2 regions of the Brenneria rubrifaciens genome follow, and region 1 is predicted to be linked to the other one. Evidence: predicted binding sites of a transcription regulator. Region 1 holds the regulator's gene; the other holds the start of a gene.

Region 1 (15,977 bases):
CGTCCGGTGAAATCGTACTGGTGTGGTCTGAATTACATGAAACCATCAACATTATGCCCCGGGACCAATTTAATGCCGGTGAGCATCACTCGTATTGAACGACTAAATATGCTAAAAGCAGTGCATATCTATTCCCTTTTTTGATGGCGCCCGATTACCGACGGCGATGCTAAGTCGCGCCGCCATCACGGAGTAAAGCCTCACATGTCATATAAGCATCCAATTATAGCCGTTACCGGCTCCAGCGGCGCGGGAACCACCACCACCAGCCAGGCGTTCCATAAAATTTTTCAGCAGTTGAAAATGCGGGCTGCCCAGCTCGAAGGGGATAGCTTCCATCGTTACACCCGCCCGGAAATGGATATGGCCATTCGCAAGGCGCGCGATCTTGGCCGGCACATCAGCTACTTTGGGCCCGAAGCCAATGATTTCAGCCTGCTGGAACAGTCGTTCATTGAATATGGGCAGCATGGGCGAGGGAAAACCCGCAAATACCTTCACACCTATGATGAAGCGATTCCCTACAATCAGGTTCCCGGTACATTCACCCCCTGGGAACCCATGCCGTCACCCACGGATGTGCTGTTTTACGAAGGTCTGCATGGCGGCGTGGTTACCGAGCAACACAATGTGGCTCAACACGTCGATCTGCTGGTCGGCGTGGTGCCTATCGTCAATCTGGAGTGGATTCAAAAATTGATTCGTGATGTCAATGAACGCGGGCATTCACGCGAAGCCGTGATGGATTCAGTCGTTCGCTCGATGGAGGACTACATCACTTACATCACGCCACAATTTTCACGCACCCACTTAAATTTCCAGCGCGTCCCCACCGTGGATACGTCCAACCCGTTCGCAGCGAAATCCATTCCTTCACTGGATGAGAGCTTCGTGGTGATACATTTTCAGGGGCTGGACAATATTGATTACCCTTATCTGCTCGCCATGTTGCAAGGCTCGTTTATTTCTCATATCAACACGCTGGTTGTTCCCGGTGGAAAAATGGGTTTGGCGATGGAGCTGATTATGACGCCGCTGGTACAACGCCTGCTGGAAGGGAAAAAGATCGAATAGCATCACAGCATCACGCCCTATCAGGCGCGTCGTGTCGCTGTGATGGCGACGATGTCAGGAAGGCGCGGTTAGGCTGAATCCCGGACTTCATGACTGTGCGTAACCTGAACAACTTCCCCCAACATCAGCGCCACAGAGCAATACTTTTCAGCAGACAATACCACCGCGCGCTCTACCGCCTGATCGGTCAGCCCTTTCCCCGTCACGATGAAATGCAAATTGATATGAGTAAACAGACGAGGCGCTTGCACTCTCCGTTCCGAAGTCAATTTCACTTCACAATCGGCGACATCGTGACGTCCTTTTTGCAAAATCGACACAACATCGATCGCGCTGCAACCGCCAACCGATATCAGCAGCATTTCCATAGGGCTTGGCGCCTTGTCACCCGCATTGCCGTCCATCATAACCTGATGTCCTGAGGCGGACTCGCCAAGAAACGTTAAGCCTTCAATCCATTTCACCCGTGCATGCATAGCGTCTCCCTAAAAAATTTTTGAAAATTTATATTGTTACTATACAAAAAACGCCATACCCGGCGCTTTCTCATGCTGAAGCGAGACAATACAAGACACTTCCCTCAAGCTGTGTTAAAAACAAAAGTAGCATCTGCCTGTTCCGGGCAAACACAGATACAAGGAAGGTGATGGCGTCGCCAGATAGTAAATTCCAGTATATTCCCTGACGTCATTCTGCCCACACGAAATTTGATTTTTTAGCAGTCGCAGTTAACACGCCGTACAGGGAACTCTGAGCCCTGTGATTTGCGCAGTGAATTACAACAGAGGATAATAGCGAATGGTTCTCGGCAAACCGCAAACAGACCCCACTCTCGAATGGTTCCTTTCTCATTGCCATATCCATAAGTATCCATCGAAGAGCACGCTTATTCACCAGGGTGAAAAAGCAGAAACGCTTTACTACATCGTGAAAGGCTCTGTCGCAGTGCTAATCAAAGATGAAGAAGGCAAAGAAATGATTCTCTCTTATCTCAATCAGGGAGATTTTATCGGCGAGCTTGGCCTGTTTGAGGAAGGACAGGAGCGCAGCGCCTGGGTACGGGCAAAAACGGCTTGTGAAGTCGCTGAAATTTCTTACAAGAAATTCCGGCAACTAATACAGGTCAATCCAGATATTCTCATGCGTCTGTCCGCGCAAATGGCAAGCCGTCTACAGGTAACCTCGGAAAAAGTCGGCAACCTGGCTTTTCTTGATGTCACAGGCCGTATTGCTCAAACGCTGCTAAATCTGGCGAAACAACCTGATGCCATGACCCACCCGGATGGCATGCAAATAAAAATTACCCGCCAGGAAATCGGACAAATTGTTGGCTGTTCACGTGAAACCGTGGGCCGCATTCTTAAAATGCTAGAAGACCAGAACCTGATCTCCGCACATGGCAAAACGATCGTCGTTTACGGCACTCGTTAAGTCTTACCTTACCCTACAAAAAAAGCGTGAAGCCAACCTCACGCTTTTTTAACTGTTTCATGGCAATAGCGCATTAATCTGCGGCGTTAACCACCTGCTCGACGGCTTTAGCGAATTTAGCCATTCCCTGCTCGATATCTTCCGTTTCAATCACCAGGGAGGGCACAAAACGAATCACATTCGGACCGGCTATCAGCACCATAACGCCTTGCTCAGCGGCGGCGGCCAGGAAGTTACGCGCCCGGCCATGCCACTCCGGGGTCAGCTCGGCGCCCAGCAATAGGCCCATGCCGCGAATCTGTTCGAAAATGCCATGCCGCTGGTTAATTTTTTCCAGTTCATTGACAAACCGTTCGTGACGATCCGCCACACCAGACAACACTTCCGGCGTATTAATGGTGTCCAGCGCGGCTTCCGCCACTGCGCAAGCCAGCGGGTTACCGCCATAGGTCGTACCGTGTACGCCAACCGTCATCACCGAGGCAATTTCCTCGGTTGTCAGCATCGCACTGATCGGGAAACCGCCCCCCAACGCTTTCGCCGTGGTCAGAATATCTGGCGTAATACCGTAATGCATATAAGTAAACAGTTTTCCCGTTCTGCCCATTCCACTTTGGACCTCGTCAAACACCAGCAGCGCGTTATGCCGATCGCATAACTCACGCACGCCCTGCAGAAACGCTGGCGTCGCCGGCATAATTCCGCCCTCTCCCTGCACGGGTTCCAGAACCACCGCACAGGTGTGATCATCCATTACCGCTCTAACCGCGTCCAGATCGTTAAAAGGCACATGAACGATATCCGCAGGCTTCGGGCCAAAACCGTCAGCATATTTTGCCTGGCCGCCAACCGAGACGGTGAACAACGTTCTTCCATGGAACGCATTATAAAACGCGATGATTTTAGTCTTGTACGGGCTGTGGCGTTCAATCGCGTAGTGGCGCGCCAGTTTAAACGCCGCTTCGTTGGCCTCCGCCCCGGAGTTGACAAAGAACACCCGATCGGCAAAGGTCGCGTTAATCAGCTTGCTGGCCAGACGCAACGCCGGCTCATTAGTAAAAACATTGCTGGTGTGCCAGAGTTGTTCTCCTTGCTGTTTCAACGCGGCGACCAGAGCGGGATGGCAATGCCCCAGCGCGGTAACGGCAATACCGCCTGAGAAATCAATATATTCTCGCCCTTGCTGATCCCACACCCGGCTTCCCTTACCTTTTACCGGCACAAACTGCGCTGGTGCATAAACCGGCAGAATTACTTTATCGTGAGTTTCCCTTGTTACTGTTTTGTTCTCTGTAGTCATTTGCTGCCCCGCTCTGATATTTCATCGTTCCGTATGAAAATATAGTCAGTAAATATGCATAAAAAATCAATTAAGGGCAATGTTTAATCCCCTTTGCCAAGCAATGACTTTCTATCCGACTAGATTTTAAGAAAATTATCCAAAAGCTGATGTCCTTGCTGGCTAAGTATGCTTTCAGGGTGAAACTGTACCCCCTCCAACGGCAGCGAACGATGCCGGATTCCCATGATTTCATCACGTTCGCCCTTGCACTCACTCCAGGCGGTCACCTCAAAGCAGTCAGGTAAAGCATCCGCTTCAAGCACCAACGAGTGGTAGCGCGTCACCGTCAGCGGCTGGGATAAACCGTAAAAAATTCCCGTACTGTTATGGGTGATGACAGAGGTTTTGCCATGCATGACCTGTCGGGCACGCACAACACGCGCGCCAAATGCCTGTCCCAGCGCCTGATGACCAAGACAGACCCCCAGAACAGGCAATTTATCCGCAAAATGGCGGATCGCCGCCAGTGAAATACCGGCATCATCCGGGGTACAAGGGCCGGGGGAAATCACCAGTCTCTCTGGCGCAAGCCGTTCAATATCCGCCAATTGCAACTCATCGTTACGCTTGACCAGAACCTCTGCGCCCAGCTCACAGAAATACTGATACAGGTTGTAAGTAAAGGAGTCGTAGTTATCGATGATTAGCAACATAATTATATTATCTATTTGATATTTAATGATTAAAATAAAAATGGACCACCATCCTGCGTGCAGGCGCGCATACCTGGTGAGCAATAACTACTCCGTCGCGGTGCCTACAATGACACCAGGCTTTCTTGGGGTAAATTGATTGCGCATATTCCATTAACTTTTACGGAAGGTATCAATCACCAAGTTCTCAACACGCCTCCTTCCCCCCCGACAGCTTATCAAGATTGGAGCCAAGCCGCACAAGGCGGTGAAAGTAGCGCCGCTCATCAGAAACAAAAGCCCCGCCATCAAGTCCGCAGCATGACCAACCATCCAGCCCTTGCTCTTCTGACTCCCCTGGCGAAAAAAGCGCGCGTCTCCCGGACAGGAGAAATGATCCGCGGGTCAGTTTGTGCATTCTAACCAGATTTCGCAACGCCTTCCTGGGTGATGAGAACGTCGGTCAATGTCCTGTCAGCAGCGAAAAAAATGAAAAGCTATGTTTAACGCGCTTACAAAGACCCCCCGTCATTATCACGGTACAAACCAAGCCTGTAATGTATGCGTCGTCTGCCAAAGTCACTAATACAAGAGATTGGATGCCGAGAAGCGGTATCGATGGCGTGGCGAAAGCCGGGAGGCTATTTCGTACAGCCCACTTCTCATAGTTGTAACGCTATTATCAGCTTAAACGGTACGTTGCCGGAATGGGGCCAGGTGCCCGGCTCATGAGAGGAAAATCACGGTTCTCAACTTTAGCCGCCATCATCAGCAAAGGGCGACCTCCCCAATGGATAACCCCCGGATGCACCTTCATCAATTGCTTTCGGAGTTGGCGACTGATAACACAGGATGCCGGCATGAAGACGACTCGTTCGCCAGCCCTATTTCTTACCTTTTCATCTGTATTACCCATTGAATACCATCCATTTGCAGTAGCAAAAGGGAAATAATACAAAATTATTCTCTTCTAATTTGTTTTAATAAAATTATATATCCCAACAGAGATTAATTAACTCACACGGAGCAACTTTATTAATCAAAAAATAATCTGATGTTCATCACACGTGTTATTCCAGAAAAATTAACCCCATAAAAAAACAGAAATAACTGGAAACCGTACGATTCACTCCCGATGAAATAAAACTAATATACTGATAAATAATAAATTTATAAGAAACCAATTTCTAAATAGAACACCAGCATATTTTTAAATATACGTTGAAAGATATATTTAATATAACATCTGTTGTATTGTTCTATATTTGTGGTAACACTGAGGTGGGCGAATCAACAAACTTATATTTTATTTTTGTTGAAACATCCTGTGACAATTACATCTGGCATGTGGAACGATAAATGCCAACGATAGTTATACCAAGGAGATAATCATCATGAAATATTTACTGCCTTCCGCAGCCGCTGGACTATTATTTTTAGCTTGCCAGTCGGCGATTGCGGCAGATACCGGGGGTTATGCAACAACAGACGGCGGCGACATCTCCGGCGCCGTTAAAAAGACCGCTCACTCAATGCAGGATATTATCGATATTATTGCAGAGGCGAAGCTCAATTCTGCTGGCAAAAAAGTAAAGGGAGGCGCCTATCCGCTGGTCATAACTTATGATGGTAATGAAGACTCGCTGATCAAAGCCGCTGAGGACGATATCTGCGGACAGTGGAAAAAACCGGTACGCGGCGTGGAGATCAGAGAGTTCACCAAAGGTCTTACCATTATCGGCACCAATGGTTCTTCAGCAAACTTCGGTTTCTGGCTCATCAAATCCGCGGATGTTGTGATTCGCAATATGCGTATTGGCTATATCCCTGGCGGCCCGGAGGACGGCGACGCCTTTCGCGTTGATGACTCGCCGAACGTCTGGATAGATCACAACGAAATTTTTGCCAAAAATTATGAATGCAAGGGGACGCCTGACAGCGATACCACCTTTGAATCCGCTGTGGATATCAAAAAAGGGTCAACCAATGTGACGGTTTCCTACAATTACATTCACGACTTCAAGAAAGTTGGCCTGAGCGGTCTTGGCGCCAAAGATACCATCAATCGTGACCTGACTTACCATCACAACATCTACAGCAATGTGAATGCGCGTGTTCCGTTACAGCGCGGCGGCAAGGTTCACGCCTACAACAATCTGTATACCGGCATCACCAGTTCCGGTCTTAACGTGCGTAAGAAAGGCATTGCACTGATTGAGAGCAATTGGTTTGAAAACGCGAAAAACCCGGTGACGTCGCGTTACGATGGTTCTGAGTTCGGCACCTGGGAATTGCGTAACAACAACATTATGGAACCGGCTGATTTTACGACTTACAACATTACCTGGAATAAGGATTCCAAATCTTACGTGAACGCCGAGGATTGGAAAAGCACAGGCACCTTCCCTTCCATCCCTTACAGCTATTCGCCAGTAACGGCACAGTGCGTGAAGGATAAACTGGCGGATTACGCCGGCGTAGGTAAAAATCTGGCGGTATTGACACCTTCCGACTGTGATTAAAACCCCAGGCAATCCATCGTCGCGAAAGGAATCGCGGCCACGCTTGAGCGAGATCTTCGGATCTCGCTTATTTTTTATGAAGTTTTTCAAACCTGGAAATAAAAACGATTACTCCCCCATCGCTATAGGATGGGCGAAATAAAGCAACCACAATCTCTACCGCCCAGATTTCCTGTAAAATTTTGTCCATAAATTAGCAAAAAGTGCTCAAGCCCATATGTAACATGCCGATAACATGCTTTGCACCACATGCTCTATTTATGGAGTACCAACAGCCCGCAACTTCCCTGCCGGCTCACGCGCAGGGAGGCTCAAACTAGAGATCTCTTCATCAGAGATCATAAAATCATAGTGTCACCAGGGCTAGCATCATGAATTTTATTCGCAACACCAAAATCAGAACCATGATGGTTCTTATCCTCGTTCTGTTTTCCTTGCTATGGGGCGGCGTCTCCGCATTCGCCTTATATTCCTTAAACCAACTCACTTCGGAGCTTAACCTGACCAGCGTTCAGCAAAATAACGGCGATATTATCAACGGCGCCAGCGGGCAGTATTACCGCGCCAAAAGCGCGCTGGATCGCGCGGTTGAAGCCCGGCAGCAAAACAACGCTCCCGCGTTTGATGAGGAGATGCGGAACGCCGCGGCTGAAATCGCCAGCCTCAAAGCTGGTCTGGAAGCGTTCAAAACCACCGACCACGCCAATATCGATCAGGCCATCATCGATAACATTTACAACAGTTCTTATCAGTTATTCAGCCAGTCCATTGTGCCGATGTACGACGCCTTAAAAGCGGATCGCATGGAGACGTTTTTGCAGATTTCCAGTCGTGAATACCGCGATCAGCGCAGAAACTTCACCACCGTCATCGATCAATATAACGGCGTGATCGAACGATTGAAGGCCGAAGCCCAGGAGCGCATTAACAACTGGGTGAGCATGTGTCAGAAGATGCTGGTCGCCGCGCTGGTGGCCGGTTCGATCATCGTCCTATTAACGGATCGCTACCTGGCGAAATTTGTCATTCATCCGCTCAACCTGATCCAACAGCATCTTCATATCCTTTCTGTCGGCCAGTTGCACAGGCTTCTGGAACAAACCGGGAAAAATTGCGTCGGCAAACTGATCCCGTTCGTACAGCAGATGCAGGCAAACTGGGTTAAAACCGTTTCCGAAATTCGCATGAGCTCCGAGGAGATCTATCGCAGCGCCGGTGAAATCGCCTCCGGCAACACAGACCTGTCTTCCCGCACCGAAGAGCAGGCTTCCGCGCTGGAGCAAACCGCCGCCAGCATGGAAGAGCTTAGCGCCGTGGTAAAACAAAACGCCGACAACGCTAGCCAGGCAAGCATACTCGCGCAGAATGCGTCCAAAACCGCTAATCAAGGCGGCGATATCGTTGACGGCGTGGTTAAGACCATGAGTAATATCTCCAGCAGTTCACAGAAAATTTCCGATATCACCTCGGTGATCAACAGTATCGCTTTCCAGACCAATATTCTGGCGCTTAACGCGGCGGTAGAAGCGGCGCGCGCTGGCGAACAAGGCCGAGGTTTCGCCGTGGTAGCCAGCGAGGTGCGCAATCTGGCGCAGCGCAGCGCGCAGGCAGCCAAAGAGATCGAAGGTCTGATCGCCGAATCCGTCGATAATGTCAAGGTCGGTTCGGATCAGGTGACGCTGGCAGGCAACGCAATGGACAACATCGTGAAGGCCGTGACCAACGTCACCGACATCATGGGTGAAATCGCCTCCGCTTCAAGCGAGCAAAGCAAGGGCATCACCCAGGTTGGTGAAGCCATTGTGGAAATGGATGGCGTGACGCAGCAGAACGCCGCGCTGGTCGAGCAATCGGCGGCCGCCTCTGCTTCGCTGGAATCTCAGGCTCGTCATCTGACACAAATCGTGTCGATATTTAAACTTTCCGCCGCAGAGGAAACTAAAACTGCCGAGACAACGCACCAGCCAGCCCAGTCTGTGGCGGCCATTGCGCAGAAGAAAGCACCCGCCAGCCCTAGCGGGAAAGCCAACTGGGAAACTTTTTGATTCCGTTTTGACGGTACCCCAATGCGGCGGAAAAGCCAGATAAAAAACCCGGCGTCTTCATCAAAGACGCCGGGGCCGGTAAACATGGCTGGCATGAGAGAAATCAGGGCAGTACTTTCGCCGACTGGATCACGATCGGTTTGGTCGGCACATTCTGATAAGGACCGACATTTTCCGTCTGCACCTGAGAGATCTTATCCACCACGTCCATACCTTTTACTACCTGACCAAAGACGGCATAGCCGAAGTCGCGCTGACCATGATCGAGAAACGCGTTATCCGCCACGTTGATAAAGAACTGGCTGGTGGCGCTGTCCTTTTCTGCGGTACGCGCCATGGCAATCGTACCGCGCAGGTTACGTAGCCCATTATCCGCTTCGTTTTTGATCGGCGGATTAGGCGCTTTCTGTTTCATATCGCTGCTAAAACCCCCGCCCTGAATCATGAAGCCCGGGATCACCCGATGAAACGTCGTACCGTTATAAAAACCGTTATTCACATACTCAATGAAGTTTTTCACCGAAACCGGTGCCTTTTGATTATCCAGCGCCAGTTCGATATTCCCGGCCGACGTGGTCAGCAGAACGTTCGTTGTGCCGGAAGCGGCGAAGACGGGAGGGAAAGCCGTCAGGGAAATAAAAGCTACCGCAGCAGCCAGAGTACGTTTGAGCATGAGAATTCCTTTTTGAAAAAGCCAGCTACAGAAAGCGTACTGATTGTAAATACCTACACCTTCCAAAGCCACTCATTTACCTTTTTTTACGTAGTAAACTCTCATTGTGTCGCATTGTTAATGCCCCCCCATTTATCCCCGGTACCAGCAATAAAAAGCACTGATATTGGCGCTGGCGCTAAAGATTTTATTGCAGGGTATGAAGAAAAATCCTCCCCCCTGCGTTACGCACTTACGCCCAAAATGCGGCTATACCGATAGCTGGCATCGAACTTTACCGGCAGAACATCAACGTGAATGAATTAAGCGCCAGCAAATTAAAAAAACAGCACTTTTTCTTATTATGATCGTATCTTCCTGGAAGACGATGCCCGGTTCGTTGCGGCATATGAAATTCAGGTCATCGATGGCGCTACGCAAATCAAATGCCATTGCCGTTAATAATACGCCATCATTTACCCAACGCCGCGCGTCCTGCCGCACCAGCAGGACGTGTTCCGGCCTGAACTTGTTAAATGGCACCACAGGATTTACCTGCCAATATTCTGCCAATTGCACGACAAACATTGCTTACTGGTGTGAGGAGGTGAAATCGCCGAACGGAAAGCACGCCTGCTGCTGGATGCCGCCTCGATTCTCACGGTGAACGCCATCAGCTTCAGTGAACAGTTTCTTGACTGGCAGAAAGAAAGCCGGGTTACGCTGGTGCGGGGCAGCCTCCATCCTGATTTACTAAATCGCGCATGGCTGGTCATTGCGGCTACCGACGATCGTCACGTCAATAAGCAGGTTTACAACCACGTCAGCAAGCGGCGGATCTTCTGCAAGATGTTCGACGACGCCAAAAACGCCAGTTTTATCTTGTCCTCGATTGTCGATCGTTCTCCACAATGATTGCCGTGTCGTCCGGCAGCACCGCGCCGGCTCTGGCGCGCCTGCTGTGTGAAAAACTGGAAGGTATCCTGCCCCAGCACCTCGGGCAATTAGCTTCATTGGCAGGTAAAGACGTCAGCGCGTCAAGAAGCGTTTCCGGCAGGCGGCCACGCGCCGCCGATTCTGGGAAAAGCCGTTCACGCACGATAGGCTTGCCCAAGCGCTGGCCAATAACGACGGCATAAGCACACAGCAACTTTCCGCACAACTATTTTCAGCACTGCGGGACGAAAAAGGCAAAGTGGTGCTGGTGGGCGCTGGTCCCGGAGGTGCGGCGCTACTCACACGAAAGGCCTACAGCAACTGCAACAGGCGAATATCGTGGTCTACGATCGGCTGGTTTCCAGCAATGTGTTGAAACTGATCGGGCGTGACGCCGAACGTATATTCGTCGGCAAAGGTCTGGCTACCACCGGATTAAGGTCATCAGGAGGCTTGGCCTCCTGATTATTTTAACCGTTACGGGCGGGGAACAAATCCAACCGCATCATACACTTTTTTCAGCGTTTCCTGCGCACGAGCGCTGGCTTTCTCCGCGCCCTCACGCATGACCTGCTGCAAAAAAATTTCGTCGCCGCGGAAGCGATGATAGCGCTCCTGCAATTCCGCCAACATGCCGGACACCGCATCGGCAACGGCGCCTTTCAGGTGACCATACATCTGGTCGCTGAATTCCTGCTCCAACTCGGCGATGGTTTTTCCTGTCACGGCAGAAAGAATATCCAGCAGGTTGGATACCCCGGCTTTATTCACCACATCGTAGCGAACCACTGGCGGCTCATCGGAGTCCGTTACCGCACGTTTGATCTTCTTCACAACCGATTTCGGATCTTCCAGCAGACCAATCACGTTGTTGCGGTTATCGTCCGACTTGGACATCTTCTTGCTCGGCTCCAACAATGACATCACGCGGGCGCCGGACGTGGGAATAAACGGTTCGGGGACGTTGAAAATGTTATCACCATATAGACTATTGAAACGCTGGGCGACGTCCCGGCTCAGTTCCAGATGCTGTTTCTGATCTTCGCCTACTGGCACCTGGGCCGTTTGATACAACAGAATGTCAGCCGCCATCAGCACCGGATAATCAAATAAACCCGCGTTGATATTTTCTTCGTAGCGAGCTGATTTATCCTTAAACTGTGTCATACGACTCAGTTCGCCGAAATACGCATAACAGTTCAGTATCCAGCTCAGTTGGCTGTGTTCCGGCACATGCGACTGGACAAAGATGGTACTTTTCTTCGGGTCAATCCCGCAGGCGAGGTAAAGCGCCAACGTATCCAGCGTCGCTTCACGTAACTGCTGGGGCGCCTGACGCACCGTAATCGCGTGCAGGTCAACGATGCAATAGATGCAATCGTAATCATCTTGCATATTAACCCACTGACGTAACGCCCCCATGTAGTTACCAATGGTCAATTCACCAGACGGTTGTGCGCCGCTAAATACAATGGGTTTGCTCATACTAATGCTTCCTGATTTTTGAAAATGACGGCCCAACGAGGGGCAGCAGATCGGCAAAACGATCCAGCACGATGTCTGGGTGACTCAATTCAATCGCTTCACCATAGTTATATCCGTAAGTCATACCGACGCAGGGGCAGCCGGCAACCTGGGATGCCTGAATATCGTTACGCGAATCACCCACAAACAGTAATTCTTCAGCCCGTAATCCTAACTTGCCCAAGACCAGATACAACGGCGCTGGATGAGGCTTTTTGGCAATCACATCGTCGCCGCCGATAATCAGCGAAAAATAGTCGCCAATCTCCAGCGATGCCAGCAACGGCGCGACGAATGGCGTAGGTTTGTTGGTCACCACTGCCATTGGAAAACCTTGCAGCGCCAGCGCCGCCAGTGTCTCTTTTACCTGGGGAAAAAGCGAACTGCCGCTTTCCACGGTTTCAGCATAATAGTGGTCAAAACGTTGCCGGGTTTCACTCAGACGCTGTGCGGTGGGTTCAACGCCCGCCCAGCGCAGCGCCCGTTCAACCAATACGTCCGCACCATTACCGATCCAGGTAGCCACTCGCGCCTCACCGGCAGCAGGCAATGATTGTGACTGCAACGCCAAATCGACTGCGGCGGAAAGCCCTGGCGCGCTGTTAATCAACGTGCCATCCAAATCGAATGCCAATCCGCGAATCGGCGTCACGTCACTCATGACTCACCCTGGCCAATTCAGTGCGCATCCGTTCAATGACGGCATGGTAGTCCGGCGTCCCAAAAATAGCCGAACCAGCCACAAACATATCCGCACCGGCCGTCGCGATATCGCCTATGTTATCCACTTTGACGCCGCCATCCACTTCAAGACGGATGTCATAACCGCTATCGTCAATCAGCGTGCGCACATGACGCAGTTTATTCAGCGTTCCCGGAATGAAGGATTGACCGCCAAAGCCAGGATTAACGGACATCAGCAGAATGATGTCCAGTTTATCCATGACGTAATCAAGATAGCTGAGCGGCGTTGCCGGATTGAAAACCAGGCCAGCCTTGCAGCCGTGATCTTTAATCAGTTGCAGGGAGCGATCGACGTGTTCCGAGGCTTCCGGGTGAAAAGTAATGAAACTCGCACCCGCTTTGGCAAAATCGGGAATAATGCGATCAACCGGTTTCACCATTAAATGCACATCAATCGGGGCGGTGATACCATAATCCCGTAAGGATTTCAGCACCAGCGGCCCCATAGTAAGATTAGGCACATAGTGATTATCCATCACATCAAAGTGCACCACATCTGCCCCGGCGGACAATACGTTTGCCGTGTCCTCACCAAGCCGGGCAAAATCAGCCGAAAGAATAGACGGTGCGATTAAAAACGGTTTCATTCGCTTCTCCAAACGATAAAGTCTGAATTTCTGCTGTCGGAGCTTCCGTTCATCCACCCTCCGATCGGCGAGAATTATTGAACATAGTCAATTATTGAATAACGCGGCTGTCCAGCCAATCATCTTTAAGTTGTTGGAACCCTGCTTACTGCCGACAAATTAACAATACAGGGCTAATAACTCGTTTACTTTACTACGCCCCAGAATATTACGGCTAATCGTTCGACGCGCTTTAACCACGTAAAGTGAGGCCCCCTGATACCACTCACGGGTCAACACCGTATCGTGATTGGAAATCAGTACCGGAATCTGGCTTTCAACCGACAGGCGATGCGCTAACCTGGCCAGGTTCTGCTGATCGATATGATTGAAATTATTGGTGTGATACGCCGTAAAATTCGCGGTTGCCGACAACGGCGCATAAGGAGGATCGCAATATATGACCGACCCCGGCTCCGCTTTAGTCAGCGTTTGCTGATAATGCTCGCAAACAAACGTCGCACTTCTGGCCTTAAACGCAAACCAGCGAATTTCTTCCTCTGGAAAATAAGGCTTCTTATAACGTCCGAACGGGACATTGAATTCACCGCGCATGTTATAGCGGCATAGGCCGTTATAACAATGACGGTTCAGATAAAGAAACAATACCGCGCGGCGGTAAGCATCGGTACAAAGATTAAACTCCTCACGCAGCAGGTAAAACGTCGTTGAGGTATTTACCTCTTCGGTAAACAGCTTGCGAGAGTCACGAACAAATTCATCGGTATTTGACTTGACGATGTTGTACAGGTTGATCAGGTCGCTGTTAATATCAGCCAATATGTAGTTTTCGTACTCCGTATTCAAAAATACAGAACCCGCACCGACAAAGGGCTCGATAAGACAGTCTCCTGCGGGTAAATAGCGACGAATTTCTTCTACCAGCGGATATTTACCACCAGCCCATTTTAAAAAAGCGCGGTTTTTCTTCATGCCGTCGTTAGTTACTCATACGTTTCAGAGCCACGGATTGTACTCTGTGTCAGACAGCACATCAGGGCTAAATTGGCGTTACTTATTCAAGTCCTGCTTCACCTGACGGATCGGCTTAACCCATGGTTTTTTCGCTTGTACATCAGCAGGCAGTGTTGCAATGGCCCGTTTTGCTTCGGCGGAGGAAGCATAGACTCCAGTCACTAACACATACCAGGATTTTCCGTCACGTTTAGTTTCATAAACCCACGAATGAGTCAGGTTATGCTGCTTGGCGTAGGTTTTCAGCGTATCTGGACGGGATGCGCTACTCAATTGCAGCGTAAAATGGCTGGCTGGCGCATTCTGTATCGAACTGCCTGATGCAGAGGGCGCAATACCCGTACTTGCAGACTTGGCGGCGGGGGGTGTCGCTTTCGGCGACTCCGTGGTCGCAGGCTTGCTGCTATTGCGAGGCGCGTTGGCGCTGTGGGTATTTTTTTCGGCGGGAGTACCCGCAGGCGTCTTCGCGGCAGGTGCAAGCGTTGCGGGAGCCGCTGGCAGCGAGGTTCCCGTCGCACCCTGGGAAAACTCGTTGATACGCCCCTGCTGCTGAGAAAGCGCGTCCGTCATATTGCCCGGTAATTCAATGCGCTGCTGGCCGCTCGGCGGCGGTTGAACAGCGGCTTCCGTTGGCGTGCCGGAAACAGGCGGCGCACTTAGCGTCTGTGGCGCGCCCGTCGCCTCACCCGGCGCCGCAGGAGGATTTTCAGTGGATGGGGCAGGCTGCGGGCCTTGCGTCATGGAAGACGATGAAGAGAGATCGATACGCTTTTCATCACCGTTTTGACGTTGAGTCTGCGTCGTTTCCTTATGGGAAGGAGCCTGTAAAGCAGAACCAATCCCAATAATCAGCAATACCAATACCACAATCCCGATACCAATCATCAGGTGTTGTCTGGAAAGCGTGATTTTCGATGCGGAAAAACGGCTGCTTTTTTGCTGACGAGTGGGACGACGGTCACTGGTATCAGGCTTCAGCTCATCTTCCGGCTTAAACTCATCCATTTGAAACCCCCAACTGAAAGGCTAAAGTTCGCAACATCATCCTCGTTACGACTCGTTGAATCATAACGCATTGTATTTTATTAACCATAAACCATCGGCGTTCATCTGTCGTTAACACGACAGAGAAACACTCAGGCAAGACAATCAGCTATCGACGCCAGCACAATGTCATGCGCCACGCCGCCGCGGACCTCCGCATGACCAATCGATGTCGGCAGCACAAGACGCAGTTCGCCCGCCAGCACTTTTTTATCACGCATCATATGAGGAAGATAGGACTCCGGCGTCATCTGCGCAGGACCATTAACGGGCAGGCCGGCGCGAACCAGCAACGATTTGATTCGTTCTATATCGTCGGTGGAAAATTGTCCGAGACGATGGGCTGCGCGCGCAGCCATCATCATACCGGCAGCAACCGCTTCGCCATGCAGCCAGTTTCCGTATCCCATTTTCGCTTCAATCGCGTGGC
Region 2 (15,977 bases), 1.8 Mb from region 1:
TGGGATAAACGATGACGCCGCTTTTATGCAGAAAATCCACGGATTGCGCAATCAACCGCGGTTGTGGATTCTGCGGATGGATATAAAAAAACTGACTCATGAAACTACCTCGTGCTTCTGAAATGCCGGTGTACGCCTTCAGCGCTCCGCGTAATCGGACTTAATCGCGGATCGTGATAATTTAGATCGTTGTTACTTTAAGGCACGTTTATTTCAACACGCTATTCGCGTGAAGATGCCGGGCCAGCTAGTTGGATAGCGCCGGGTGTTGCCAGACGGGGTCGACATTGGCAGGCAGCCACAAATTCCGCCCCAATTCAATCCAGGCGCAAGGCTGATGAAAATCGGACCCTTGCGACCCCATCAGGTGAAAATCTCTGGCATAGCGCGCCAGTTGCGTTCGCTCATCGGGCGCCTGCTGGCATTGCGCCATTTCCATCGCCTGCCCGCCGTCACCGGCAAACTCGGTTAACAGGCGTTTCAGCCATTTGGCCGTTAAATCGTAACGCCCTGGATGAGCCAGTACCGAAACGCCACCAGATTGATGAATGACATCAATCGCTTGCTTTATTGTACACCACTGGGGCGGAACGTAACCGGTTTTCCCCCTCGCCAGATATTTCCTGAATACCTGGTTAATATTCTGCGCCACGCCAATCTCTACCAGATAACGGGCAAAATGCGCGCGGGTGATCTGACCGCCCGTGGCCAGGCGACTCGCCCCGGCCAGCGCATCGTAAACGCGGGCTTTTTCGAGCCGGATAGCGATTTGCTCGGCCCGATCCTGCCGGGACTGCGCCTGTAGTTGCAACAGCGAACACAAGGCTGGGTGTTCGATATCCATGCCCAATCCCACGATATGAATTTCATGATTTTCCCACTGCGTGGAAATCTCCACGCCAGAAATCAGTCTGAGCGGCAAGCCCTGCTGCTCAACCGCACGCCGTGCTTCCGCCACTCCGCCGGTGGTATCGTGATCGGTGATAGCCAGTACGTTCACGCGCCTTTCCACCGCTCGGGCGACCAGTTCGGCAGGCGTTAATAGACCATCCGATGCGGTGGTATGGCTATGCAGATCGTAGAGTGGAAATGACGACAATATTGATTGATATTCTTCCGGCACAACGCTATCCATGACTGGCAATGTACGTTCGTCACCCGTTTAAGCAGGCGTAAAACGTTGGCAACAAAGCGGCATGATGCCATTAACCCACCCAAAAGGGTAAATAAGATTCGTTTCCCCACCGCTTGGTGCGGCGTTAACCGGACCACTTTCAGGTCCGATTAAATAATCTTATTCCAGTTGTTGACTTTTGCTACGCGGACTAGTTAACTAGTACACAAGTTCGGCACACCGATAGTGAGAAGATGATAATGGCGATGCAGATGCAACAAATGACGAAACGTGGTTGGTGGCGCTCTTCCCTGTCGCGGGTGGAGTAATCACGCATAGCTGTTATTACAACATGCAGATATTCTCAGGCCCGCTTACCCAGCGGGCTTTTCTTTTGGACAAAATAATAGGGACAGCAATAAATGCCAACAACAAAACCAAAACTTGAACTGCTGCGCGCTGAGGCCGTCTACCGCAGCGATCCAAGCGCGATCTTCCATCAACTGTGCGGCGCCAGGCCGTCGACGCTGCTGCTGGAATCCGCAGAAATTGACAGCAAAGAAAATCTACAAAGCCTGCTGATCGTCGATAGCGCACTGCGTATCACCGCACTGGGCCCGCAGGTTTCCGTACAGGCGCTGACGGCAAACGGCGCGGGCCTGCTCCCCTTGCTGGACGCCGCGCTGCCAGCCGAGGTCATCAACGAACTTCGTCCGAATGGGCGCGAACTGACATTCCCCGAGGCGGATACGCTTCAGGATGAAGATGCCCGCCTGCGTTCACTGTCCGTCTTTGACGCTTTGCGGCAAATTCTGACGCTGGTGGACAGCCCGAAAGATGAGCGTGAAGCCATGTTTCTCGGCGGACTGTTCGCTTATGACTTGGTCGCCGGCTTTGAATCACTGCCGGCGTTGAGTCAGCAACAACGCTGCCCGGATTTCTGCTTCTATCTGGCGGAAACATTATTGATTCTCGACCATCAAAAACAGGTCACCAAACTGCAAGCCAGCTTGTTTACGCCGGATAACGCCGAGCGGCAGCGGCTGCAACACCGTTTGCAACAGTTGCAGCAGCAGTTGACTCAACCGGCACCCGCGCTGCCGCGCCAATCAATCGAAAGTATGGCGCTAAACTGCAATCAGAGCGATGAAGCCTTTGGTGAAGTGGTCAGCCAGATGCAACAGGCTATTCGCCTTGGCGAGATTTTCCAGGTGGTGCCTTCGCGCCGCTTCTCTCTGCCCTGCCCCTCGCCGTTGGTGGCCTACCAGACGCTGAAAGACAATAATCCCAGTCCGTATATGTTTTTCATGCAGGATCAGGATTTCACGCTATTCGGCGCCTCGCCGGAAAGCTCATTGAAATACGATGCGGACAGCCGGCAGATCGAAATTTACCCGATTGCCGGCACACGCCCCCGCGGTCGCCGAGCGGATGGCGCGTTGGATCGCGATCTCGACAGCCGTATCGAACTGGAAATGCGCACCGATCATAAAGAGTTGGCGGAACACCTGATGCTGGTTGATCTGGCGCGCAACGATCTGGCGCGAATCTGCGAGCCAGGCAGCCGTTATGTCGCCGACCTGACCAAAGTCGACCGCTATTCTTTCGTCATGCATCTGGTTTCCCGCGTGGTCGGTCGGCTACGGGAAGATTTGGACGTGCTGCACGCCTACCGCGCCTGCATGAACATGGGAACGCTGAGCGGCGCGCCGAAAGTCCGCGCCATGCAGCTTATCGCCGAGAGCGAGAAAAGCCGCCGCGGCAGCTATGGCGGCGCGGTGGGGTATTTCACGGCGCATGGCGATCTCGATACCTGTATCGTTATCCGATCCGCCTATGTTGAAGATGGCATCGCCACGGTTCAGGCGGGCGCCGGGGTCGTTCTGGACTCGGATCCACAGGCGGAAGCCGATGAAACCCGTAATAAGGCCCGGGCGGTACTGCGGGCCATTGCCAGCGCGCACAATGCAAAGGAGATGTTCTGATGGCCGATATCCTACTACTCGATAATATTGACTCATTCACCTACAATCTGGTGGATCAGTTGCGCGCAAGCCAACACAACGTGGTGATTTACCGTAACCGGATACCTGCCGATGTGATTATTCAGCACTTGCAGCACATGGAAAACCCCGTCCTGGTGCTTTCCCCCGGCCCCGGCACCCCGGCGGCTGCCGGCTGTATGCCGCAGTTGCTGCAGCATCTGCGCGGCAAATTACCGATTATCGGCATCTGTCTCGGTCATCAGGCCATCGTTGAAGCCTACGGCGGTCATGTCGGTCAAGCGGGCGAAATCCTGCATGGCAAAGCTTCCGCTATCGAACATGATGGTTCCGGCATGTTTAACGGCCTGCCATCTCCCCTGCCGGTCGCCCGTTATCACTCGCTGGTTGGCAGCAAGATCCCCGCCACGCTAACCGTCAACGCCCGCTTTAACGACATGGTCATGGCCGTGCGCAATGATGCGGACCGCGTTTGCGGTTTCCAATTTCACCCTGAATCAATTTTAACCACCCACGGCGCGCGTCTGCTCGAACAAACGCTGGACTGGGCTTTGGCTTAAGGAAAGATGCGATCATGCAAAATACATGTCCATTACAAGATACATTGGAAAAATTATACCGGGCTGAAACCCTCAGCCGCCAGGAAAGCCAGGATCTGTTTACCGCCATCATTCACGGTGAACTGGAGGCCGGCCAACTGGCGGCGGCGCTCATCAGTATGAAAGTTCGGGGCGAACACCCGGATGAAATCGCAGGCGCGGCGGCGGCGTTGCTGGCCGATGCCCAGCCGTTCCCCCGCCCGGATTATTTGTTTGCCGACATCGTCGGCACCGGTGGCGATGGCACCAACAGCATTAATATTTCCACCGCCAGCGCTTTTGTCGCAGCCAGTTGCGGACTGAAGGTCGCCAAACACGGCAATCGCAGCGTATCCAGCCGTTCAGGGTCATCCGACCTGCTGGCGGCGTTCGGCATTAAACTTGACATGCCGGCGCAGACCGCGCGTCAGGCGCTGGATGATTTGGGTGTCTGTTTTCTGTTCGCCCCGCAGTATCACCTGGGGTTCCGCCATGCGGCGCCAGTGCGCCAGCAGTTGAAAACCCGCACGGTGTTTAACGTGCTGGGCCCCCTGGTCAATCCGGCCCGGCCTCCGCTGGCGCTGATTGGGGTTTATCGCCCGGAACTGATTCGGCCCATCGCGGAAACGCTGCGTATGCTGGGCTATCGACGCGCCGCCGTGGTTCACGGCGGGGGGATGGATGAAGTCGCCGTCCATGCGCCCACGCAGGTTGCCGAGCTGAATAACGGCCAGATTGAAACTTACCAACTGACGCACAAGGATTTCGGTTTGGATAGTTATCCGCTATCGTCATTGCAGGGCGGAACGCCTGAAGAGAACCGTGATATTCTGACATCTCTGCTACAAGGTAAAGGCGAGCGCGCGCATGGCGCCGCCGTTGCCGCCAACGTCGCACTATTAATGCGGTTGTTCGGACAAGAGGATCTGCGTCAGAATGCGCAACAGGCATTAGAAGTCATGCAGAGCGGACAAGCTTATCAGCGTGTTATCGACCTGTCCGCCAGAGGATAAAGCAGCCATGCAGGAAACGCTTCTGAGTAAAACGATTCTGGGTAAAATCGTGCGTGATAAAGCCTTATGGGTTGAAGCGCGTCAGCAAAAACAGCCGCTGTCTACCTTTCAACACGAGATCGTGCCAAGTCAGCGTGATTTTTATCGGGCGCTGCAACAGAGTAAACCGGCGTTTATTCTGGAGTGCAAAAAAGCCTCGCCGTCAAAGGGATTGATCCGTGAGGATTTCGACCCCGGCGCCATCGCACAGGTTTATCAGGACTATGCCTCGGCCATTTCCGTGCTGACCGATGAGAAATACTTTCAGGGGGATTTCGCGTTTCTGCCGCAGGTCAGCGCAGCGGTGCCGCAACCGGTACTGTGCAAAGATTTCATCATTTCACCCTATCAGATTTTTCTGGCGCGCTACTATCAGGCGGATGCGATCCTGCTGATGCTATCGGTGCTTGATGATGCGCAGTATCGACAGTTGTCCGACATCGCCCACAGTCTGAAATTGGGCATCTTGACCGAAGTCAGCAATGAAGAAGAATTACAGCGGGCGATCAAGTTGGAAGCCCGTGTGGTGGGGATCAACAACCGCGATTTGCGCGATTTGTCTATCGATCTCAATCGTACCCGGACGCTGGCGCCGCGCCTGCCTTCTGGCGTGACCGTTATCAGCGAGTCAGGCATTAATCGTTATGGGCAAATCCGCGAGTTGAGCCGGTTTGCCAATGGTTTCCTGATTGGCAGCTCGTTAATGGCCGAACCCGATCTGACTCTGGCGGTGCGCCGCGTCATTTTGGGTGAAAACAAAGTCTGTGGACTCACCCGTCCAGAAGACGCGCTGGCGGCTTATCGTAGCGGTGCGCTGTACGGCGGTCTGATTTTTGTGGACGCCTCTCCACGCCGTATTGATCCGGCACAGGCGGAAACCGTGATCGCAGGGGCTCCGCTTCGCTATGTTGGCGTGTTCCGCGATGCGCCCGTTGACGAGATTGCCAACATCGCCGGACAACTTGGATTAGCGGCCGTTCAGCTACACGGGCAGGAAAGCCAACAAACCATCTCACAACTTCGTCAGCGGTTGCCCGCGTCTTGCCAAATCTGGAAGGCGTTGAGTATTAAAGGGGCGTTTCCCCCTCTCGACCAGTTGCATGTCGATCGCTATTTACTGGACAACGCTCAGGGCGGCAGCGGTCAAGCGTTTGACTGGTCAGTGCTTGAGGGGCATTCACTGGACAATGTCATGCTGGCCGGCGGTTTGAATCCCGAAAACTGTACGCGAGCGGCGCAACTCGGCGCAATGGGGCTGGATTTTAATTCTGGCGTGGAAAGTCAGCCCGGGCAGAAAGATCCCAATAAAATTTCGGCGGTGTTTAAGGCGCTGCGCACGGTATAAACCCGCAACACCGCTCACGGTTAAACGAATAAAAGACAGGAATATTATGACGTTACTTAATCCTTACTTTGGTGAATTCGGCGGACGGTATGTTCCGCAGATCCTCATCCCGGCACTGCGCCAACTGGAGGAAGCCTTTGTCAGCGCTCAGCAAGATCCTGATTTCCAAGCTGAATTTCTCGACCTGCTGAAGAATTATGCGGGGCGTCCAACGGCATTGACCTTATGTAAAAATCTGACGGTCGGCTCGCGCACCAAACTATACCTGAAACGAGAGGATCTGTTGCACGGCGGCGCGCACAAAACCAACCAGGTTCTCGGTCAGGCGCTGTTGGCCAAACGGATGGGAAAAAGCGAAATCATCGCCGAAACCGGCGCCGGTCAGCATGGTGTCGCCACCGCGCTGGCCTGCGCCCTGCTGGGGCTGAAATGTCGCGTCTACATGGGCGCCAAAGACGTTGAACGCCAATCGCCGAACGTTTTCCGCATGCGCTTGATGGGGGCGGAAGTGATCCCCGTACACAGCGGCTCTTCCACCCTGAAAGACGCCTGCAACGAAGCGCTGCGCGATTGGTCCGGCAGCTACGAAAATGCGCATTATCTGCTGGGCACCGCGGCTGGGCCACATCCCTACCCGACGATTGTACGCGAGTTCCAGCGCATGATCGGTGAAGAAACCAAAGCCCAGATGCTGGAAAAAGAAGGCCGCCTGCCGGATGCGGTTCTGGCGTGCGTGGGGGGCGGCTCCAACGCCATCGGCATGTTTGCCGACTTCATTGATGAAACCGCAGTTCGCCTGATTGGTGTCGAACCGGCCGGGCTGGGCATAGAGACGGGACAGCACGGCGCACCGTTGAAACATGGCCGCGTGGGTATCTACTTTGGTATGAAATCGCCCATGATGCAAACCACTGACGGGCAGATTGAAGAATCCTACTCCTTGTCCGCCGGTCTGGATTTCCCTTCCGTCGGGCCGCAGCACGCTTACCTGAACAGTATTGGCCGCGCGGATTACGTTTCGATCACCGATGACGAAGCGCTGGACGCTTTCAAAGCGCTTTCCCGTCACGAAGGGATTATTCCGGCGCTGGAGTCATCCCACGCGCTGGCCTACGCGCTCAAGATGATCAAGGAAGATCCGAAGAAAGCGCAAATACTGGTGGTCAACCTGTCTGGCCGCGGTGACAAAGACATATTTACCGTTCACGATATTCTGAAAGACCGGGGAGAAATTTAATGGCGCGCTACCAACATCTATTCAAACGCCTGGCTGATAAAAAAGAAGGCGCCTTTGTCCCCTTTGTCACGCTTGGCGACCCCTCTCCCGAGCAATCATTGAAGATTGTCGATACGTTGATTGCCGCCGGCGCTGATGCGTTGGAACTGGGCGTCCCGTTTTCGGACCCGCTGGCGGACGGCCCAACCATTCAGGATGCTACACTCCGCGCGTTTGCAGCCGGTGTAACGCCCGGCCACTGTTTTGAAATGCTGGCGGCTATCCGGCAGAAATACCCGGATGTGCCTATTGGCCTGCTGATGTACGCCAATCTGGTGTTCAGTAACGGTATTGACGCGTTCTATCAACGCTGCGCGGACGTTGGCGTTGATTCCGTTCTGGTTGCCGATGTCCCGGTGGAAGAGTCCTCCCCTTTCCGCGCGGCGGCTCAACGTCACGGTATCGCGCCGATCTTTATCTGCCCGCCTAACGCCGATGACGATCTGCTGCGCGAAGTTGCCTCGTACGGACGGGGCTATACCTATCTGTTGTCCCGCGCAGGGGTTACCGGTACGGAAAAGCGCGCTCAATTGCCACTGCATCACCTTGTGGCCAAATTGCGCGAGTATCATGCCGCGCCTCCCCTTCAGGGATTCGGGATTTCTGAACCATCACAGGTGCGTGAATCACTCTCGACAGGTGCGGCAGGCGCCATTTCCGGCTCCGCCATTGTGCGAATCATTGAAAAATATCAGCATCAGCCCGTTGAAATGCTGAGTCAGTTGCACACGTTTGTCAGCGAGATGAAAGCCGCGACGCGTTCGTAAGTCGAAAGCATTAAAAAACGGCGGATTTTTAACCGCCGTTTTTTTTTATCGCACCATAAATAATGATGATGGCAGCAACTAAAAAAACAGGCATGTTGCCATTTCATTAAGATCAGAACCGATACCCAACACCGAACATAAATACCCACGGGTCCAAACGGGTGCTTACGATTTGCTGCTCGCTCCCGGCTTTGAATTTCACATCCGTATCAATATCCATCCACCAGAGAGACATATTCAGCAACCAGTTTTCATCCAGGTCATAATCCAGCCCCGCCTGAGCAGCCAGCCCCCAAGAATTTTTCAGGCTCAGATCGCTCAAGCCCGCATTTTTACCTCTTTGATTGAATTTTTCATCATAAAACATGGTGTAGTTCACCCCGACCCCAAGATAAGGACGAAGCTTGTCTGCTTTTTCACCGAAGTAATACTGTGCGACCAGCGACGGCGGCAAGTGACTGACTTCCGCAATAGTGCCCCCCACGCTGTCTAACCCGACCTTATGGGTGAAGGGCGTGGCGGCCAGCAGCTCTACACCGATGTTGTCGGTGACCATATAACTAAATGTTAAACCTAACTGCGTGTTGTTATCGACCTTGAACGAACCCAGGCTACCCATCACGTTATCAGACCCTTCCACCGGGCGAACCGTTGCTGTTCCGCCACGAACAATGAAATCACCCGCTTGGTGTGCCTGTACGAATGATGGCACCAATGCCGCTGCCAGTAATAAGAAAGACGCCTTTTTCATTATCCACTCCCTTTATATGGTTTAAAAATGCGAGCGAAATATACCTCTCCGCAGGCATTCTTGTTTTAAGCCAGATCACATCTTTCAAAGGTTTTTTGCAAAAAACAATACACATCAATTATCGATAAGCCATTAAAAAAGAAAGAATTGATCCACATCAAAAACCGACATAAACCCATTAAATGCGCTTCAGGCAAATGACACTGCCTATAATCCCGTTTAAGGGGTAAATTTTTACTCTTTCTAATAGGATTCAATACCGGTCAACAGCGGTGGTAAAACCAAATGAGTGATAACATCTGCATGCACTGCGGCGCCTGTTGCGCTTATTTCAGGGTGTCTTTTTACTGGGCCGAAGCCAACGATGGCGGAGGTTCTGTCCCTGTGCTGCTCACCGAACCGCTTTCCCCTTTTCTACGCTGCATGGCGGGAACCAATAGCAAACAACCTCGTTGCACGGCATTAGAAGGAGATATTGGCGAATCCGTCCGGTGTTCCATTTACACTCATCGCCCTTCGCCTTGTCGTGAGTTCATGCAGTCCGGGGACAATGGCCAGCGCAACGAGGCTTGCGATCGTGCGCGGATGCATTACGGATTACCGCCATTGACGGCGACGTCTGAAATTCAAACCAAAGAGTGACAATTAAATGACTCTGTCACCGGGCGGACGGGGTGCCACAGGATAGCGTAACAGGGTACAATCAGCGGCTAAAACCGATTGATCATTTTTCCTCAAGGAGTTTGCATGCCTATCACGGCTAACACTTTGTACCGTGACACAATGAATTTTACACGCAATCAGTTCATCAGCATTCTACTGATGGCGCTGCTGACCGCGTTCATTACTGTCATCATGAATCATGCTATGTCCCCAGGTAATGAAGATCTACAGATCCTACAAAATACAAGCAGCGACCTGTCTTCCTCTGTGGAACTGGGGATGATGGATTTAATCCAGCAAATGACGCCGGAACAACAGCGCGTACTGCTGAAAATGTCGGCAGCGGGCACATTCTCAGCCCTAATCGGTAACGCCTTGCTTACCGGCGGTATTCTGATGTTGATTCAGATGGTGTCCGCAGGGGACCGCACCAGCGCATTACGCGCCATTGGCGCTTCCGCGCCGGTTTTACCCCGGCTGTTCCTGTTGATTCTTCTCTGCACGCTGCTGATTCAGCTCGGTATGTTGTTTTTAGTCATCCCCGGCGTCCTGCTGGCCGTCGCCCTGAGCTTATCGCCGGTGATTGCCGTAACGGAGAAGCGCGGCGTATTCAGTGCTGTTAAAATCAGCGCCAGGCTTGCCTACAGTAACTTTAAAGTCACCGCGCCGGCGGTGATCTTTTGGCTATTGACCAAAATTGCCATTTTGCTGTTGGTAACCAAACTGCACATGCTGTCTCCCACCGTAACGGCCGTGATCTTGAATGGTCTGAGCAATCTGGTTTCCGCGGTTTTGCTGATCTACCTGTTCCGTCTTTATATGCTGCTGCGTTCTTGATATAACGGCGTGCCGCACACTTTGCGGCACGCTTTTCCCCTTTGCCGCCCATGGCGGCAGAAAGTGCCCAATCGTAATTTTCTGCAAATTATTACGATATCTCGGGAACAGTGCACCACAATAAAGGATAATGTCTTGGTTATCAGATGGCCTTCTGGTCATCACCAATTAATTGTTAAGTGACGGATTGACATAATGAAGCAGCTTCTTGATTTTCTTCCACTGGTCGTTTTTTTTGTTGTTTACAAACTGTACGACATCTATATCGCCTCCGGCGCCCTGATCGCGGCTACCGCGTTGGCGCTGGTCGTAACCTGGTTTGTGTACCGGAAAGTAGAAAAAATGATGCTGGCCACTTTTGTAATGGTCGCTATTTTCGGAACGTTGACCCTGGTATTTCATAACGATCAGTTCATTAAATGGAAGGTCACCATTATTTATGCCATGTTTGCTATCGCGCTGTTGGTGAGTCAGTTCGTCATGAAGAAAACGCTGATCCAGAGAATGCTGGGCAAAGAGCTAACCCTGCCGCATGCAGTGTGGGGAAAACTCAACTTCTCCTGGGCTATGTTCTTTCTGGCATGTGGATTACTAAACATTTATATTGCGTTCTGGATGCCACAAAGTGTGTGGGTTAATTTTAAGGTCTTCGGCCTGACAGGATTCACCCTACTGTTTACTTTGATCTGCGGCATTTATATTTACCGGCACTTACCCAGTGACGAGCAAAAGTCAAAGGAACAGGAAAACGGGCATTAACCGTGCCAGCCTGATAAACACGCAGTGACTTTATAATTCAACCAAACTGATTGATACCGTAATGAGCAAACAAGACGTGTTACCCCATGGAGAATTAGTCCTTCGTACGCTGGCAATGCCTGCGGACACCAATGCGAACGGGGATATTTTCGGCGGTTGGCTGATGTCACAGATGGACATTGGCGGCGCCATTTTAGCAAAAGAGATTGCGGAAGGTCGTGTGGTGACAGTCCGGGTGGACGGTATGTCGTTCTTAAAGCCGGTGGCGGTTGGCGATGTGGTGTGTTGCTACGCCCGTTGCCTGCATACCGGTCGTAGTTCCATTAACGTCAATATTGAAGTGTGGGTGAAAAAAGTGTCATCAGAACCCATCGGTCAACGTTATCGGGCCACGGAAGCACTGTTTACTTATGTCGCGGTTGATGAAGAAGGACGCCCGCGCGAACTCCCCGTTGGCAAAAGCAACTTTAATCCAGGTGAGGCGTGAACCCCCACTCAACCCATTGCGCATCCTCCGTCAGATAACATACAAAAAGAGCCGCTGAGCGGCTCTTTTTGTGAATGACTCTTTTAGACGCCATTACTCAATAGCTGCCCCGCCATCAATTCTAAAGACGAACGTGACTACCAGATCTTTACCGGGTTTATTGGCTTCATAACGCCATTTCCTCATGACCTGCTTAATCTCGCGTTCAAACATATTACGCGGTTGTGCGGAGAGCACTCGAACGTTGTCAACCCGGCCGGAACCATTGACGTCAAATTGCATTTTCACCCTGCCCTCCACCCGCAACGCAAAGGCGCGAGCCGGATACTGTGGCTGAGCGCGGTTCAGCGGCCTGGGGCCGGTAGACTGAGCGCTCGCCGAAGGCGTTGGCGCCTGCTGGACAGGCGCATTATCGACACTGCGGACCGGCGTTTCACTGGTAAATGGAGAAGGCGGTTGTTTCTCAACGACGCGTTCACGCTTGACGGGTTTCGGTTCCTCGGCCTTTTTCACCGGTTTCGGTTTCGGTTTCGGCTTGGGTTTCGGTTGAGGCTTGGGTTCCGGCAAGGGGACCGGCTCCGGTATCGGTTCTGGCTCCGGCTCCGGCTCCGATACAGGTTCAGACGTCGGTTCCGGTTCCGGTTCAACAGGAGCCGGTTTTGCTGCCGGTGCTGCTTCAAAAGCAGCCGGATTTACCATCACCACACTGATAGGTTTAGATTCCTGAGGCAGTTCAATAGCATTATTGAATGACGTGTACAGCAAGGCTGCAATCAGCAAACCGTGGATGCTCACTGAAAGTAAAAATGGCCATGAATAACGGCGGGTAACGAGAAACGTTGTTTGCGGCATCGTATGTCTTTATCCTCTTATGCCGCTCAAGTTTAAATGCAAATAGCAATCATGTTCAATAACAACCCGGGCAATTGTTAAAAAAACAAATTCAGGGTGAACGAGCATCTCTGCTCCGCTTGCATAACGATATGCTTGTCCTGATATTATCATCACGTATGCTGATTCATCTCTCCGTTTCACTTTCCTGTTTGTGAGGTTTTTTATGCTCTATGTTGTTTATGCTGAAGATAACATCGATTCGCTGGAGAAACGTCTGGCGTCAAGGCCCGATCATCTCGCCCGTCTTAAGCAATTACACGATCAGGGGCGGTTGCTGACCGCGGGTCCGACACCGGCAGTAGACAGTGAAAACCCCGGAGAGGCTGGCTTTACCGGTTCCGTGGTCATTGCGGAATTCGATTCTCTGGACGATGCGAAATCATGGGCCGAAGCCGACCCCTACATTGCGGCGGGGGTTTACCGCCACGTACTGGTCAAACCCTTTAAAAAAGTATTTTGATTTCCGGCTGGAACATGGCTATCACCTGCTTGCCCCGCGATAGCCATGATACCTTTCATTGCTGGCGGAGGAGGGAGTGCCGCCATCAAATTACGTAAGCTTGCCCCTCCCCCTTCTCTTGCTAAAAGCTGAAATATTTTAGTCATTTGGCCATGATAGTTTGAAAGCTATTTTTTAGTAGAGAGCCAAACTACATGTTAACGTCCATTACTTCACATATTGGCATCCTGAGGAAAAACCGTCGCCGTCGGTTGGGTATCCTTTCCGGTTTACTGCTCGTCATCGGGCTATTTTCTTTATTGCAACTGGTTTCGGTAAGCATTCTTTCCCGAACCATGACGCAGGTTAAATCAGATATTTCCGCCAATGAAAACCTGCGCCAACAACAGGCGCTGATGGATAAAACCCGAATGGCCGTGATGAATGCCAGTGACAAATTGAACCGCGCCGGCATTTACCTGCTGGTAGATAAAGAAACGGGTTCAGAAGGCAGTTGGCATAGTCTGATGGATGAAGCCGAGGAGTCATTGACGCAGGCGCAGGCAAATTATCAATTACTGGAAAAGTCCTCGACTGACCTTGCTGATGCACAGACGCTGAATGAACTGAAAAATAGCTATAACCTGCTATATAACGGGCTGGTTGAATTGGCCCAGGGCATAAAAACCACCAACAGTATCGATATTTTCTTTGCCATTCCCATTCAGGCGTATCAAAACGATTTCACCCAAAAATACTCAAGCTATTTGCAAAGCAACGACGCATCACAGAAACAGCACGGACAACAATTTCTGGCGTCCCTTGATCGCGCACAGTTGATATTCATTGTTGTGCTGAGCGTCTTGCTGGGGGTCGCCATCACCGTCTGGTTAGGTGTGAACCGTATTATCATTCGTCCGCTGACACGTATTATTCAACATCTTCAACACATCGCGGCAGGCGATCTGTCGCAATCCATCCCTCTGGATAAATCCGGCACGCGGGAGATAAACCAATTACATGGCAGCGTTATCCAAATGCAAGATGGACTGGTTGAGCTGATTAACCGCGTCCGCCAGAGCGTGGACACTATGCTGAGCCAGGTTGATAAGGTCGCCCTGGACAATCAGGCGCTATCCGAACAGGTCATCAAGCAGTCCCAGGAGTTGAAAGCCACGACAGAGCATATTATTCAGTTGAGCCAGCACCTCGAACAAAACGCCGATCATACTCATCAGGCCAGCTTGCATGCCAACGATGCCAGCGATATCGCGCTTCAGGGTGAAACCATGATGGATGAAGTCAAAGCGGCCATGTCGGACATCACAGGCAGAACACGGGAAATGACGGAAGCGATCGGCATGATTGAAAATGTCGCCTTTCAGACACATATTCTGTCCTTGAACGCGGCGATTGAAGCCGCTCACGCTGGCGAGATGGGACGCGGTTTTTCCGTGGTCGCCCGCGAAGTGGGCACGCTGGCGTCACAAAGCAGTCATTCGGCGCAAAATATTAATGCGCTCATCCGGGATTCAGACCGCAGCGTTGAATCCGGCACCCTGTTGGTAAAAAAACTGAATGACAGCCTACAGGAAATTATTCATGCCGCGAAAGGCACCAGTACGTTTTTAAACGAAATATCGGAAATATCGCACCAGCAAAGCCAGAGTATTCATGAGGTTACCAACCGCATCAGCACGCTAAATGACAGCGTTCGACGGAATGCGGATCAGGTTGAAACCTCGGCATCGACATTCTCATCCCTGCTGGCGCAAACCGAGCAACTCAGTGCGAGCGTTTCTCTGTTTCAGTTGCCCTGCGACGAACAAACACCATCCCAAGAAACCGATAGCACATTACTGCCCGCGTTATCCTGATATCGCGAAGAAGAGTTGCAGAAGCGTTGGCTTTCTGCAACTCGCATTTTCCAGGCAATCACCATCCATAAGTCAGTGCATATAACAATGCCCGCCGCTGATGCTTTTGTTGCAAATAGCGGGCGTAATGAACATGGCGATAAGTTCTCGATTGCGCCTCCAGCCAGCGGATTCTCCGACGCTGGGACTGGCGCAACATCCGCCAACGGCTCACTTCATTCCGACTACGTTTCATGCGTGTCACCCTTCTTCCGGCAACTGACGCTAAACAGTATAGTTCTTTCCTATCACGCGCCAAACAACATTCAAATTTTTCCGAATAGGCAAACCGAAAAACGCGCTATTTTATTCAGAGTAAAGGCGTTTCCCCTTTCATAAAACTATGCGTACACTTTATCAATAATTTATGTAAGGAACCTGTTACGCCATTATGACAACATTTTATACCGTAATAAGTTGGTTGCTTGTTTTCAGTTACTGGTTGCTGATCGCGGGTGTCACGCTGCGTATTCTGATGAAACGCCGGACGGTGCCGTCAGCCATGGCCTGGTTGCTGGTCATTTATATCCTGCCACTTGTCGGTATTGTTGCTTATCTCTCCTTTGGTGAATTGCATTTGGGTAAGCGCCGGGCAGAACGCGCCAGCAGAATGTGGCCCTCCACGGCAAAATGGTTGCGCGAGTTGAAGGAGTATCGGCGAATTTTCGCCACGGAAAACAGCGAAGTCGCCAGTGCATTATTTCAACTGTGTGAACGGCGTCAGGGTGTTGGCGGCGTCAAAGGCAACCAGTTGCAACTGCTCACTACCTTTGATGACACCATCAAGGCGCTGCTACGTGATATCAATCTGGCCCGCAACAACATTGAGATGGTGTTTTATATCTGGCAACCCGGCGGATTGGTCGACCCCATCACCAGCGCGCTGATTGCAGCCGCTCGTCGCGGCGTGAATTGTCGCATCTTACTCGACTCGGCAGGCAGTGTTTACTTCTTCCGCAATCGACACCCTGAACTGATGCGTACCGCCGGGATCAAAGTGGTGGAGGCATTGAAGGTCAACTTATTCCGCGCCTTCCTGCGGCGTATGGATTTGCGCCAGCATCGTAAAATTATCCTGATCGATAACCGTATCGCC

Evidence for each region. Region 1 encodes CRP, which controls carbon source genes, mostly activating them, when cyclic AMP is high. Its sites were predicted from a motif close to ATGTGANNNNNNTCACAT; they were not measured.
Region 2: a site for CRP is predicted at 9,032-9,049, ahead of ompW (outer membrane protein OmpW). Genes of this name have one in related genera too.

What each region holds. Positions count from the first base shown of each region.
Region 1 is NZ_CP034035.1:113,276-129,252, reverse strand. Features, by position in the region: gene EH207_RS00535 (YheU family protein) at 1-98, shown strand, start outside; gene EH207_RS00530 (phosphoribulokinase) at 205-1,074, shown strand; gene EH207_RS00525 (OsmC family protein) at 1,143-1,550, opposite strand; gene crp (cAMP-activated global transcriptional regulator CRP) at 1,873-2,505, shown strand; gene argD (bifunctional acetylornithine/succinyldiaminopimelate transaminase) at 2,579-3,805, opposite strand; gene EH207_RS00510 (aminodeoxychorismate synthase component II) at 3,925-4,500, opposite strand; gene EH207_RS00505 (polysaccharide lyase) at 5,874-7,001, shown strand; gene EH207_RS00500 (methyl-accepting chemotaxis protein) at 7,373-9,046, shown strand; gene ppiA (peptidylprolyl isomerase A) at 9,150-9,719, opposite strand; gene EH207_RS00490 (hypothetical protein) at 10,008-10,277, opposite strand; partial or broken gene EH207_RS00485 (NAD(P)-dependent oxidoreductase) at 10,248-11,051, shown strand; gene trpS (tryptophan--tRNA ligase) at 11,112-12,119, opposite strand; gene EH207_RS00475 (phosphoglycolate phosphatase) at 12,121-12,819, opposite strand; gene rpe (ribulose-phosphate 3-epimerase) at 12,812-13,489, opposite strand; gene dam (adenine-specific DNA-methyltransferase) at 13,649-14,461, opposite strand; gene EH207_RS00460 (SPOR domain-containing protein) at 14,540-15,508, opposite strand; gene aroB (3-dehydroquinate synthase) at 15,640-15,977, opposite strand, start outside.
Region 2 is NZ_CP034035.1:1,935,343-1,951,319, forward strand. Features, by position in the region: gene EH207_RS08975 (L-threonylcarbamoyladenylate synthase) at 1-100, opposite strand, end outside; gene rnm (RNase RNM) at 248-1,135, opposite strand; Trp leader region at 1,405-1,509, shown strand; gene EH207_RS08985 (anthranilate synthase component 1) at 1,537-3,099, shown strand; gene EH207_RS08990 (glutamine amidotransferase-related protein) at 3,099-3,677, shown strand; gene trpD (anthranilate phosphoribosyltransferase) at 3,692-4,708, shown strand; gene trpCF (bifunctional indole-3-glycerol-phosphate synthase TrpC/phosphoribosylanthranilate isomerase TrpF) at 4,716-6,092, shown strand; gene trpB (tryptophan synthase subunit beta) at 6,136-7,329, shown strand; gene trpA (tryptophan synthase subunit alpha) at 7,329-8,135, shown strand; gene ompW (outer membrane protein OmpW) at 8,248-8,886, opposite strand; gene EH207_RS09020 (YkgJ family cysteine cluster protein) at 9,172-9,528, shown strand; gene EH207_RS09025 (YciC family protein) at 9,634-10,386, shown strand; gene EH207_RS09030 (septation protein A) at 10,582-11,145, shown strand; gene yciA (acyl-CoA thioester hydrolase YciA) at 11,207-11,632, shown strand; gene tonB (TonB system transport protein TonB) at 11,726-12,484, opposite strand; gene EH207_RS09045 (YciI family protein) at 12,690-12,986, shown strand; gene EH207_RS09050 (methyl-accepting chemotaxis protein) at 13,181-14,842, shown strand; gene EH207_RS09055 (YciY family protein) at 14,901-15,077, opposite strand; gene cls (cardiolipin synthase) at 15,273-15,977, shown strand, end outside.